2 regions of the Streptomyces sp. WM6372 genome follow, and region 2 is predicted to be linked to the other one. Evidence: riboswitches for the same ligand, from Rfam matches in the RefSeq annotation. Region 2 holds a riboswitch; the other holds the start of a gene.
The links. A riboswitch is a leader RNA that binds a small molecule or an ion and turns the genes downstream of it on or off. The one in region 2 is predicted to bind glycine.

Region 1 (6,783 bases), on a different contig from region 2:
GAGCCGCGGCACCTGCGGGCCATGAAGGCCGCCGCGGACCGCGAGGCGGGTCTGGTGGAGCAGGTCGTGGCACCGCTGCGGCGGCACCGCAACCCGCAGACCCGGGCGCACGCCGAGGCCACTCTGAAGGAGCTCGCGGGGCTGTCCGTACGGCTCCACGAGGCCCTGGTACAGACCGCGCTCGGGGTCCGTCTGCACTGACCTCGGTGATCCCCGAGGGGGGCCCGACTACCCAAACCTGCCGGGCAGGTCCTAGGGTTGCTGTGTGAACGAGCTCGACGTTGTGGGTGTCCGGGTGGAAATGCCCTCCAACCAACCGATCGTGCTCCTGCGTGAAGTGGGAGGCGACCGGTACCTCCCCATCTGGATCGGACCAGGGGAGGCGACCGCCATTGCCTTCGCGCAGCAGGGCATGGCCCCTGCCCGGCCGCTGACGCACGACCTGTTCAAGGACGTGCTGGAGGCGATCGGCGAGGAGCTCACCGAGGTCCGGATCACGGATCTGCGGGAGGGCGTCTTCTACGCGGAGCTTGTCTTCGCCAGCGGGGTCGAGGTGAGTGCGCGGCCTTCCGACGCCATAGCGCTGGCCCTGCGTACCGGGACGCCGATCTACGGGAGCGACGGCGTGCTGGACGACGCCGGAATCGCCATTCCGGACGAGCAGGAGGACGAGGTGGAGAAGTTCCGCGAGTTCCTCGACCAGATCTCCCCGGAGGACTTCGGTACCGGCCCGCAGTGAGCCTTCGGCCGCGCCGTCCGCGCCGCGTGTCCACGGGGTGAATCAGCCCATTCGGTTAGCTTTTCCCCGGCACAGGACACGGGAAACCACTCTCAGGGTGATTATCACTCGGCGTGCCGAGTGTGGCGATCGTTGACGCACCCCTGGTGACTGCCTACCTTCGAGGGGGCAGGTCAAGGACGGAGGGTCGGCGTGAGAGTCACGGGCGACGGTACGACCGGGGGCATCCCCGTGCGGAGTGACGGTGGGCCGTACCCGCTCCACGGCAGTGCGGCCGGTTCCGCGCGCCGCCAGCCGGACAACGCGCCGGTCGCACCGGTGGGCGCGGACGCGGCACCCGAGCAGGTGGGCTACCGGGGACCGACCGCGTGCGCCGCGGCGGGCATCACGTACCGCCAGCTCGACTACTGGGCGCGGACCGGGCTGGTGGAGCCCACGGTGCGCCCCGCGTACGGCTCGGGGACCCAGCGTCTCTACAGCTTCCGGGACGTCGTCGTCCTGAAGATCGTCAAGCGCTTCCTGGACACCGGGGTGGCGCTGCAGAACATCCGGACCGCCGTCCAGCACCTGCGCGACCGCGGGTTCTCGGACCTGGAGCGCATGACGCTGATGAGCGACGGCGCCACCGTGTACGAGTGCACCTCGCCGGACCAGGTCGTGAGCCTGCTCCAGGGCGGGCAGGGCATCTTCGGCATCGCCGTGGGCGTGGTCTGGCGCGACGTGGAGAACGCGCTGTCGCAGCTGCACGGCGAGCGGGTCGACACCGGCGAGACGGTGGTCGGCCACAACGCGACGGACGAGCTGGCGGCGCGGCGCAACCGGGCCGGCTGAGACCCCTTCCCGGCGCGGTCGGAAGACGCCGGGCCCGGCCCCGGCCGAATGTCAGTGGCATGAGGCAGCATCGGGGCTGTGAGAGCCGCGCCGACCATCCTGCACCTGGACATGGACGCCTTCTACGCCTCCGTGGAGCAGGCGTCGAAGCCGAGCCTGCGCGGGAAGGCCGTGATCGTCGGCGGGCTCGGACCGCGCGGGGTGGTCGCCACCGCGTCCTACGAGGCCCGGCGCTTCGGGGTGCATTCGGCGATGCCGATGGGCCAGGCGCGCCGGCTCTGCCCGAACGGCGCGTACCTGATCCCCCGCTTCCGGCTGTACCAGGCGGTCAGCGAGGTGGTCATGGGACTGCTGCGGGAGCTGTCCCCGCTCGTGGAGCCCCTGAGCCTGGACGAGGCCTTCGTGGACCTGGAGGCGGGCGGGACCGCCTTCGACTCGAAGAGCGCCCGGGAGACGGGGGAGCGGCTGCGGGCGGACATCCGGGCCGCGACCGGACTGAGCGGCTCCGTCGGGCTGGCGGGCTCCAAGATGCTGGCCAAGGTGGCGTCCGAGGAGGCCAAGCCGGCCGGGCTGCTGCTGATCGAGCCGGGGACCGAACGGGAGCTGCTCGCCCCGATGACGGTACGGACCCTGCCCGGGGTGGGGCCGGTCACCGGGGAGCACCTGCGGCGGGCCGGCATCAGCACGGTCGGGGAGCTGGCCGAAGCCGGGGAGGACGAGCTGGTCCGGCTGGTGGGGCGCTCGCACGGGGTCGGGCTGTACCGGATGGCGCTGGGGCTGGACGACCGGCCGGTGGTCGCCGAGCGCGACGCGAAGTCCGTGTCGGTGGAGGACACCTTCGACGTGGACCTGCACGACGCGGTGCGGATCCGGACCGAGGTGCAGCGTCTCGCCGACCGGTGCGTGCAGCGGCTGCGGGGCTCGGGGCACTCGGGGCGCACGATCGTGCTGAAGGTGCGGCGCTACGACTTCTCGACCCTGACGCGCTCCGAGACGCTGCGGGGGCCCACCGACGACCCCGCGGTGGTGCGGGAGGCCGCGGCGCGGCTGCTGGAGGCGGTGGACACCATGGGCGGGGTCCGGCTGCTGGGGGTGGGCGTGACGGGCCTCGCGGACTACACGCAGGAGGACCTGTTCGCGCAGTCCAAGGCGGCGGAGGCGGAGGCCGCCGCGGAGGCAGCCGCGGAAGCAGCGGCGGAGGCAGCGGCGCAGGCGGCTGCCGAGGCGGCCGTGGAGGGCGCGGCCGCCGAGCCGGCAGGTGCCCGGGAGGCCGGGGTGCCAGGAGCGCCTGGAGGGCCCGGAGAGGCCCCGCAGGGTGCGCAGACGGCAGCGCCGGCCGGGGAACCGGAGCCCGCCCCGGAGCGGCGCTGGGCGGCCGGGAGTGACGTACTGCACGCCGTGTACGGGCCCGGGTGGGTGCAGGGCAGCGGGGTCGGGAGGGTGACCGTGCGGTTCGAGCAGCCCGGATCGCCGCCGGGCCGGGTGCGGACCTTCCGGGTGGACGACCCCGAGCTGGAACCCTCCGATCCGCTGCCCCTCGTGGGGCAGGCCGGGACGGACGGGATCTAGGGGGTGTCCTCGCCGTTCGCCAGGCGGCCGAAGTCGCGCTGGATGTCCGACGGGAGGGAGACGTCCAGTCCGTAGTGGTGGTAGAGCTGGAGTTCCTGTTCGGGGGAGAGGTGGCGGCCGACGCCGAAGTCGGGGGCGTCCTTGATGAGGGAGCGCTCGAAGGGGACCCGCAGGGTGTCGTCGACGACCTCGCTCGGCTCCAGCGGGACGAACGCGTCCCGGCTGAACAGGCCCGTCCGGACGGCGGCCCATTCGGGCACGCCCGTGGCATCGTCGAGGTAGACCTCGTCAACGGTGCCGATCTTGGTTCCGTTGCGGTCGAACGCCTTGCGGCCGATCAGGCTGCGCGGATCGATGTCGGTCTGCACGGTCCCTCCATATGGTCGCAACTCCTCCGTAATGACTACAGAAGGGCATTTCCGGAGTACGGGCCACTCGAGGCAGGTCCCAGAACCTCGCTGGTAGGCTGGGTGATGGCTGTTGACCCTGTGCGGGAGAGTCCTCCGAGTGAGTACGACGGAGGCGCCGAAGGAGCAAATCCTCCCCGGAATCTCTCAGGCATACGTACCGCACGTGACGAGGCCACTCTGGAAAGCAGGGGCGGGTACCGGGCGCGCAGTGCCGGTTCCCCTCCTCACCGACGGTGAAAGCCGGAATCCGCGGGTCACCCCCGCGACTCCGGTGAAGCTCTCAGGTTGAGATGACAGAGGGGGAGGCCGTCCGGGTGCCCGCGCCGTGGTGCCCCTCGCAGGTCGTACGACCCAGGAGGCCTCCGTACATGACCGCCAACCGCATTCCGCTCTCCCAGCTGGAGCGAGGCATCCCCTTCGAGCAGCGCCACATCGGCCCGGATGCCGAGGCGCAGGCGAAGATGCTCGCCCACGTGGGCTACGGCTCGCTGGACGAACTGACCGCCGCCGCGGTGCCGGATGTGATCAAGAGCGCCGAGGCGCTGAACCTGCCCGAGGCGCGGACCGAGGCCGAGGTGCTGGCCGAGCTCCGCTCCCTCGCCGACCGCAACCAGGTCCTCACCCCGATGATCGGTCTCGGCTACTACGGGACCTTCACGCCGCCGGTGATCCTGCGCAACGTGATGGAGAACCCGGCCTGGTACACGGCGTACACGCCCTACCAGCCCGAGATCTCGCAGGGCCGCCTGGAGGCGCTCCTCAACTTCCAGACCGTCGTCGCCGACCTCACCGGTCTGCCGACCTCCGGCGCCTCCCTGCTCGACGAGGGCACCGCGGCCGCCGAGGCCATGACGCTGGCCCGCCGCGTCGGCAAGTCCAAGGGCAACATCTTCCTCGTCGACGCCGACGCGCTGCCGCAGACGATCGCCGTGATCGAGACCCGCGCCGAGCCGATCGGCATCGAGATCGTCGTCGCCGACCTCTCCGAGGGCATCCCGGCCGAGGTCGCCGAGCGCGGCGTCTACGGTGTGCTCCTGCAGTACCCGGGCGCCTCCGGCGCCGTACGGGACATCAAGCCGGTCATCGACCAGGCGCACGGCCTCGGCGCGATCGTCGCCGTCTCCGCCGACCTGCTCGCGCTGACCCTGCTGACCTCCCCGGGCGCGCTCGGCGCGGACATCGCCGTCGGCACCACCCAGCGCTTCGGCGTCCCGATGGGCTTCGGCGGCCCGCACGCCGGCTACATGGCCGTCCAGGACAAGCACGCCCGCTCGCTGCCGGGCCGCCTCGTCGGCGTCTCCGTGGACGCGGACGGCAACAAGGCGTACCGCCTGGCCCTGCAGACCCGCGAGCAGCACATCCGCCGCGAGAAGGCCACCAGCAACATCTGCACCGCGCAGGTGCTGCTCGCCGTCATGGCCGGCATGTACGCCGTCTACCACGGTCCGGACGGCCTGCGGACGATCGCCCGCCGTACGCACCGCTACGCGGCCCTGCTCGCGGCCGGTCTGACGGCCGGCGGCGTCGAGCTGGTGCACGGCTCGTACTTCGACACCCTCACCGCCCGGGTGCCCGGCAAGGCCGCCGAGGTCGTCGCCGCCGCCCGCGAGGGCGGGGTCAACCTGTTCCAGGTCGACGCCGACCACGTCTCCGTCTCCTGCGACGAGACGACGCTGCGCGCCGGCGTCGAGGCCGTCTGGGCCGCCTTCGGCGTGAGCGCGGACATCGAGGCGCTGGACGAGACCACCGCCGACGCGCTGCCCGAGGCCCTGCTGCGCTCGGACGACTACCTGGCGCACCCGGTCTTCCACCAGCACCGCAGCGAGACCGCGATGCTGCGCTACCTGCGCAAGCTGGCGGACAAGGACTACGCGCTGGACCGCGGCATGATCCCGCTGGGCTCCTGCACCATGAAGCTCAACGCGACCACCGAGATGGAGCCGGTCACCTGGCCCGAATTCGGCCAGCTGCACCCGTTCGCCCCGGTCGAGCAGGCCGAGGGGTACCTCACGCTCATCACCGAGCTGGAGGAACGTCTCTGCGAGGTCACCGGCTACGACAAGGTCTCCATCCAGCCGAACGCCGGCTCCCAGGGTGAGCTCGCCGGTCTGCTGGCCGTCCGCGCCTACCACCGGGCGAACGGTGACGAGCAGCGCACCGTCTGCCTCATCCCGTCCTCCGCGCACGGCACCAACGCCGCCAGCGCCGTGATGGCCGGCATGAAGGTCGTCGTCGTCAAGACCGCCGACGACGGCGAGGTGGACGCGGCCGACCTGCGCGCCAAGATCGAGCAGTACCGCGACGAGCTCGCCGTACTGATGATCACCTACCCCTCGACGCACGGTGTGTTCGAGGAGCACGTCGCCGACATCTGCGCCCAGGTGCACGAGGCCGGCGGCCAGGTCTACGTGGACGGCGCCAACCTCAACGCCCTGGTGGGCCTGGCCAAGCCGGGTCACTTCGGCGGCGACGTCTCGCACCTGAACCTGCACAAGACCTTCTGCATCCCGCACGGCGGCGGCGGCCCGGGCGTCGGCCCGGTCGGCGTCCGGGCGCACCTGGCCCCGTACCTGCCGAACCACCCGCTCCAGCCGACCGCGGGCCCGGAGACGGGCGTCGGCCCGATCTCGGCGGCGCCGTGGGGCTCGGCCGGCATCCTGCCGATCTCCTGGTCGTACGTGCGCCTCATGGGCGGCGAGGGCCTCAAGCGCGCCACCCAGGTGGCCGTACTCGGCGCGAACTACATCGCCAAGCGCCTGGAGCCGCACTACCCGGTGCTCTACACCGGCCCGGGCAACCTGGTCGCGCACGAGTGCATCATCGACATGCGCCCGCTGTCCAAGGCGACGGGCGTCAGCATCGACGACATCGCCAAGCGCCTGATCGACTACGGCTTCCACGCGCCCACCATGTCGTTCCCCGTGGCCGGCACGCTGATGATCGAGCCGACGGAGTCCGAGGACCTCGCCGAGATCGACCGCTTCTGCGACGCGATGATCGCCATCCGCGGCGAGATCGACCGGGTCGCGGGCGGCGAGTGGCCGGTGGACGACAACCCGCTGGCGAACTCCCCGCACACGGCGGCGGCGCTGGGCGGCGAGTGGAACCACCCGTACAGCCGCGACGAGGCCGTCTTCCCCGGTGGGGTCACGGCCGCGGAGAAGTACTGGCCGCCGGTGCGCCGCATCGACGGTGCCTTCGGCGACCGCAACCTGGTCTGCTCCTGCCCGCCGC
Region 2 (6,783 bases):
TCAGCGAGATGCGGGCGCCGTAGACGATCCGGCTGAACACGTCGCGGCCGTTGGTGGGTTCGACGCCGAGCAGGAAGTCGGAGCTCATGCCGCCGAAGGAGCCGAGCGGCGTGCCGAGGTCCGGGTCGATCAGGTCCTCGTGGAACTCGTTGGGCGGGTGGCCCAGCAGGCTCACGATCTGCGGTGCGAAGACCGCCACCAGGATCAGGAGGATCACGACCACGCCGCCGGTCAGCGCGACCTTGTCGCGCTTGAGCCGCATCCAGGCGATGCGGCCGGGCGAGCGGCCTTCGATGGCCTTGGCTGGGACGTCGGCTACGGACACAGGTGCGGGTGATTCCGCGCTCGTGTCATGCAGTGGTGCCGTCATCGTGGTGGGGACCCCTCTCGGCCGACGGGTTGCCGGCCCATGCCCGCCGCTGTGGCGGCGTTGGTGCGGAGTGGCGCTCGGAGTGCGTGGTGACACGCAGGACGCGTGTGAGGTGCAGGAACTGCGGGAAGTGCCGTGCGAAGCGACAAGCAAAAAATCATGTGCCGAACCGGGCCTTGGAGGACTGACCGGCTCTTGGGTGGGGAGTCTTCATCGGCGCTGCGATCAGCCGCCAGACCCGCAGATGAATGGATGCGCAACCGTGATGTGAGGGTCGGGTTCCCGTTATCCGGACTTCGCTCTCGCCTGAGCGGAGCAACACCGTCCGTTCGGTACGCAATCGGACATGGCGCCCAACTCGCGGTAGGACCATGTCTTTTGGGCCCACAAGGTCGGCGAAATCAGGACAAGCCGAAGGCCGCGGGGAACGGTCGTTCCCCGCGGCCTCGGTTGGCTCGATACGGTCGTCCCGGTCCGTGGACCGGGGCCTGCTCAGTAGGCCGGAGCCTGGCCCTCCCGGTCGTAGAAGGGGCGCGTCTGGGCGCGCAGCCACATCGCGACGGGATCGTGCTCGTCCGCCAGCGCCACCGTGCACACCGGCACGCCCTCGGGCACCGCGCCGACCGACTGGCGCATCATCTCCCGTACGGATTCCAGCGCGGGCGCGGAGGCGTCGTACAGGTCGAGCCCCACCGCGAGGTACGGCGAGCCCAGCGAGGGCTGCACCCAGGCGCGGCGCAGGGAGCGCACGGCGGGGGTGCGGTGCGCGTGCTGGGTCAGCAGCCCGTAGAACTGCGGGAGCTCCAGGGCGGGCTCGGACAGCCGCAGCGGGCCGGCCGGCATCCGGTCGAGGCCGGTGGCGATGCGGCGCAGGTCGGCCCAGGGGATGCCGAGGCCGCCGCCCTGGGCGTGCGGGTTGAGCCACAGGCCCCAGCGGTCCGGGTAGAGGGCGCGGGAGACGTCCCGGCCCGTGACCACCTCGTAGCCCCGGTTCCAGCCGCTGGCGGCCAGCTCCTGGGGGGAGGTCACGCAGGGCGCGTACCCGAGGCCCTCGACCTCCATGCCGCCGTACTGGGCGTCCGGGGAGCCCGGCTGGCCCTGCCAGAGCAGCATCCACAGGCGGCCCTCGGCGAGGGCGTGCAGAAGCGACTCGTAGCTCTCGAAGCGCCCGGGCGTCACCTGGCGCATCATGTGCTCGACCTGCCCGGCCGCGGCCGTGCCTGACGCACTCACCCGGTACCCCTCTTCGTCCGCCCGTCCACCCGTATCGGCACCCAGCTTAAGCGGCGCTACGCGAGGTAGAAGGGGCGTACGCGCTCGGCGATGAAGTCGACCACCGGGTCCTGAGCGGCGTCGAGGAGGATCAACTGCACGGGCCAGGGCGGTGCCACGCGGGCCAGGGCCCGGCCGAGGGCGTCCATCGGGGCGTTCCGCATCTCGGGCTCCCATCCCAGCAGCCGGACACCGATGTAGAGCTCCGGGCCCCCGCCCTCGACGCTGGCCAGGCAGCGGTGGGCGGCGGCGACCACGCCGGTGGCGCGGAACTCCTCGGCGGCGGCCGCCAGGAAGTCCACCGGGTCCTCCTGCCAGTCGGGCTCGTAGAGCCGGACGCGGCCGCCGGTGGCGGGGCCGTCGAGGGGGGTCCGGCCGGTGCGGCACAGCTCCGCGACGGCGGGCGGGGGCAGCGGGACGCCGACGGCGCCCTCGGGGTTCACGGCGATGCCGAGCTGCGGGGGCAGCCCGCGGGCGAACTCGACGGCGGGGGCCACGGCGAAGTCCATGGCGGGACCGGCGCAGGCGCGGAACTGGGCCTCGGAGCTGTACACGGGGACGTACGGCGCCCCGTTGATCTCCATGGTGGGCAGCGTGAGGCCGCCGGCCGCGTCCGGGCCGCCACCGGCGGGCAGCGGCACCCAGAGCCGGCTGCGGCCGAGCACCTCGACGATCCGGGCACCGGCGTCCGCCTGCCCGAGCGCCGCCCCGAGCACCTGCTCCAGCTCGTTGTCCGGCCAGCCGCCGCCCTGCATGTACGCCTCCGCTGTTTCGCCCCGCCCTGTCGGCCCGAGATTATCGGCTCGGACCGACACCGCCGCCGGGGCCCCCGGCCGGCCGCCGGCGCTCCCGGGCCTCCGACGGGCGCTCCCGGGCCGCCCACGGGCACCTACGACCGTCCACGGCCGCCTACGGCCGCCGGAACGCTATGCGGGTCACGCGGGCCGCCGAGCCGCGGTCCAGGAGCACCGCCGAGGTGCAGCCCGCCGGGACGCGGCCCGATTCCGCGTCGCGCAGCAGCCGGGCCACCGCCCCGCGGTGGCGGGCGAAGGCGTACGCCGACACCCCGCGCCCCCGCGCCGCCTGCCCGGCCAGCGCCTCCTCCGGGCTGGTGTCCAGCAACAGCAGGTGCAGCGCCCGGCCCCGGCGCCGCGCGGCCGCGGCCAGCAGGCTGCGGACCCACGTCTGCGTTCCGCAGTCGTGGACCACCGCCGAGGCGCCGGAGCGCAGGGTCCGCCAGAGCCCCCAGTAGTGGTCGAAGCGGACCAGCGGCCGGTACACCGCGTACGGCAGCGCCCTCGGCATCCGGCGTTCCCAGCGCTCGCGCACGTCCTGGGAGTCGATGCCGCCGTCCTCCGCGGCCCGCTTGATCAGCGTGCTCTTGCCGCCGCCCGGCAGACCGGACACCACGACGATGTCCCCTTCCGTGAAGCCGAGCCACTGCGGTCCGTGCGCGCCCCGGCCGCGCAGGTCGCGTACGGCAGCGCCCTCGGCGCACGCCCGCCGCGCCGCCGGCGCCGCGTCCACGGATCCCGTCCCGGTCAACGCCAGCACTCCGAATCTCCGCACAGTGATCGCCTCCCCCAATCGGGCCCCGCAGGGGCCCCATGCCCACTGAGTGTAAAGAGACGGTAATCCGGCACCCCCGGTTCCGGTCGGCGCATCCCGGCCGCGTCCCGGAAGCGTCCCCGGTCCGTCATCACCGGTCCGCACTTCTTCCGTGCCTTCCTCCGCACGTTCTTTCGGGCCCGCACCCCCGATCGCCCGGACGGCGTGCAATGATGTGCGCCATCTGGACCAACTGCATACCGGCCGCTTGAATCCGCGCGGGAGAGTCCCGGCACGCCGTGAGGCGGTGCCCGGGCGCCGAAGGAGCAAGTACCTCCCTTGAATCTCTCAGGCCCCGTACCGCGTGGATGAGGCAGATCTGAAAAGCGAGCCGCGCCGCCGTCCCCCGCGACGGCATCCGCGTGCGCTCCACCCAAGGTGCAAGTCGACGTTCCCCGGGTCCGACCGGGAACTCTCGGCGAACCTCTCAGGTTCCGATGACAGATGGGGAGGAACGTCCTCGTCATGTCATGCCCTGGGACCCGGGAGCCACACCCATGAGCACTGCCCCCCGCCTGACCGCCCTCGACGCGCTGCACCGTTCGCTCGGTGCGACCATGACCGACTTCGCGGGCTGGGACATGCCCCTGCGGTACGGCAGTGAGCGCGACGAGCACAACGCCGTCCGGACCAAGGCCGGCCTCTTCGACCTCTCCCACATGGGCGAGATCACGCTGACCGGCCCGGAGGCCGTCAAGGCCCTGGACTACGCGCTCGTCGGCAACATCTCCACCGTCGGCGTCGGCCGCGCCCGCTACACGCACATCTGCCAGGAGGACGGCGGGATCGTCGACGACCTGATCGTCTACCGCCTGGGCGAGACCGAGTACATGGTCGTCGCGAACGCCTCCAACGCGCAGGTCGTCCTGGACGCCCTGACCGAGCGCGCCGCCAGCTTCGACACCGAGGTCCGCGACGACCGTGACGCGTACGCGCTGATCGCCGTGCAGGGCCCCGAGTCCCCCGGCATCCTCGCCTCCCTCACCGACGCCGACCTGGACGGGCTGAAGTACTACGCCGGCCTGCCGGGCACCGTCGCGGGCGTGCCCGCGCTGATCGCGCGTACGGGCTACACGGGCGAGGACGGCTTCGAGCTGTTCGTCTCCCCCGAGCACGCCGTCGAGCTGTGGCAGGCGCTGACGAAGGCCGGCGAGGGCGTCGGCCTGGTCCCGGCCGGCCTGTCCTGCCGCGACACGCTGCGCCTGGAGGCGGGCATGCCGCTGTACGGGCACGAGCTGACCACCTCCCTGACCCCGTTCGACGCGGGTCTGGGCCGGGTCGTGAAGTTCGAGAAGGAGGGCGAGTTCGTGGGCCGCGCCGCCCTGGAGGCCGCCGCCGAGCGCGCCGCGACGAACCCGCCCCGCAAGCTCGTCGGCCTGATCGCCGAGGGCCGCCGCGTCCCGCGCGCCGGGTTCCCCGTCGTGGCCGGCGGCCAGGTCATCGGTGAGGTCACCTCCGGCGCCCCGTCCCCGACGCTGGGCAAGCCGATCGCGATGGCTTACGTGGACGCGGCGCACGCCGCGCCCGGCACCTCCGGCGTCGGCGTGGACATTCGCGGTACGCATGAGCCGTACGAGGTCGTGGCCCTGCCGTTCTACAAGCGGCAGAAGTAACCCCGTACGCCGTACCGGTGCCGCGGCGGTCCCGTACGGGCGCCGTCCCCGGCTCCGTACCGGCCGTCTCAGTACGCAAGACCACTGTTCGTTCGCACTCCCCCGCATCCAGGAGAATCAGGTCATGAGCAACCCCCAGCAGCTGCGTTACAGCAAGGAGCACGAGTGGCTGTCGGACGCCGAGGACGGCGTCGCGACGGTCGGCATCACGGAGTTCGCGGCCAACGCGCTCGGTGACGTCGTGTACGCCCAGCTCCCCGCCGTCGGCGACACGGTGACCGCGGGCGAGACCTGCGGTGAGCTGGAGTCGACCAAGTCCGTCAGCGACCTGTACTCCCCCGTCACCGGTGAGGTCGTCGAGGCCAACCAGGACGTCGTGGACGACCCGGCGCTCGTGAACACCGCCCCGTTCGAGGGTGGCTGGCTGTTCAAGGTGCGCATCGCGGAGGAGCCGGCCGACCTGCTCTCCGCCGAGGACTACGCCGCGCTCACCCACTCCGACAACTGACACCCCAGGGGTTCCTGATGTCTGTTCTCAACACCCCCCTGCACGAGCTCGACCCGGACGTCGCCGCCGCCGTCGACGCCGAGCTCGCCCGCCAGCAGTCCACCCTGGAAATGATCGCGTCGGAGAACTTCGCTCCGGTCGCCGTCATGGAGGCCCAGGGTTCGGTCCTGACCAACAAGTACGCCGAGGGCTACCCGGGCCGCCGTTACTACGGCGGCTGCGAGCACGTCGACGTGGTCGAGCAGATCGCGATCGACCGCATCAAGGCGCTGTTCGGCGCCGAGGCCGCGAACGTCCAGCCGCACTCCGGTGCGCAGGCGAACGCCGCCGCGATGTTCGCGCTGCTGAAGCCGGGCGACACGATCATGGGCCTGAACCTGGCCCACGGCGGTCACCTGACCCACGGCATGAAGATCAACTTCTCCGGCAAGCTCTACAACGTGGTCCCGTACCACGTCGACGAGACCGGTGAGGTGGACATGGCCGAGGTCGAGCGCCTCGCCAAGGAGTCCAAGCCGCAGCTGATCGTCGCCGGCTGGTCCGCCTACCCGCGCCAGCTGGACTTCGCCGCCTTCCGCCGCATCGCGGACGAGGTCGGCGCGTACCTGATGGTCGACATGGCGCACTTCGCCGGCCTGGTGGCCGCGGGCCTGCACCCGAACCCGGTGCCGCACGCCCACGTGGTCACCACCACCACGCACAAGACCCTCGGCGGTCCGCGCGGCGGTGTCATCCTGTCGACGCAGGAGCTGGCCAAGAAGATCAACTCCGCGGTCTTCCCCGGTCAGCAGGGTGGTCCGCTGGAGCACGTGATCGCGGCCAAGGCGGTCTCCTTCAAGGTGGCGGCCTCGCCCGAGTTCAAGGAGCGCCAGGAGCGCACCCTGGAGGGCGCCAAGATCCTCGCCGCCCGCCTGGTCCAGGACGACGTCAAGGCCGTGGGCGTGGACGTCCTCACGGGCGGCACGGACGTGCACCTGGTCCTGGTCGACCTGCGCAACTCCGAGCTGGACGGCCAGCAGGCCGAGGACCGCCTCCACGAGGTCGGCATCACGGTCAACCGGAACGCGATCCCGAACGACCCGCGGCCGCCGATGGTCACCTCGGGTCTGCGGATCGGTACGCCGGCGCTGGCCACCCGCGGTTTCGACGCCGAGGCCTTCACCGAGGTCGCCGAGATCATCGCGCAGGCGCTGAAGCCCGCGTACGACGCCGAGGACCTGAAGGCGCGCGTCTCGGCGCTCGCCGCGAGGTTCCCGCTGTACCCGACGCTCTAGGCGCCGGCCTGATGGGCCCGGCCCTGTTTTCCACAGGGCCGGGCCTTTCTCATGACCACAGCCGCTCGCCTTCGCCGCGCGGGCGTCCAGGTCCGCTCCGCCGGGCTGCCAGGGCCCGACCCGATCCTGGAGGCGGCG

Region 1: it holds a riboswitch for glycine, as region 2 does, so the genes downstream of both, gcvP (aminomethyl-transferring glycine dehydrogenase) here and gcvT (glycine cleavage system aminomethyltransferase GcvT) in region 2, are expected to answer to the same signal.

The regions. Positions count from the first base shown of each region.
Region 1 is NZ_LGDB01000058.1:7,275-14,057, forward strand. Features, by position in the region: gene ADK52_RS06675 (MerR family transcriptional regulator) at 1-201, shown strand, start outside; gene ADK52_RS06680 (bifunctional nuclease family protein) at 266-739, shown strand; gene ADK52_RS06685 (MerR family transcriptional regulator) at 932-1,570, shown strand; gene ADK52_RS06690 (DNA polymerase IV) at 1,649-3,139, shown strand; gene ADK52_RS06695 (PRC-barrel domain-containing protein) at 3,136-3,507, opposite strand; glycine riboswitch at 3,621-3,719, shown strand; gene gcvP (aminomethyl-transferring glycine dehydrogenase) at 3,918-6,783, shown strand, end outside.
Region 2 is NZ_LGDB01000187.1:172-6,954, reverse strand. Features, by position in the region: gene ADK52_RS19620 (ABC transporter permease) at 1-370, opposite strand, end outside; gene ADK52_RS19615 (enhanced serine sensitivity protein SseB C-terminal domain-containing protein) at 863-1,603, opposite strand; gene ADK52_RS19610 (enhanced serine sensitivity protein SseB) at 1,660-2,397, opposite strand; gene ADK52_RS19605 (AAA family ATPase) at 2,552-3,187, opposite strand; glycine riboswitch at 3,460-3,563, shown strand; gene gcvT (glycine cleavage system aminomethyltransferase GcvT) at 3,748-4,863, shown strand; gene gcvH (glycine cleavage system protein GcvH) at 4,988-5,371, shown strand; gene glyA (serine hydroxymethyltransferase) at 5,389-6,645, shown strand.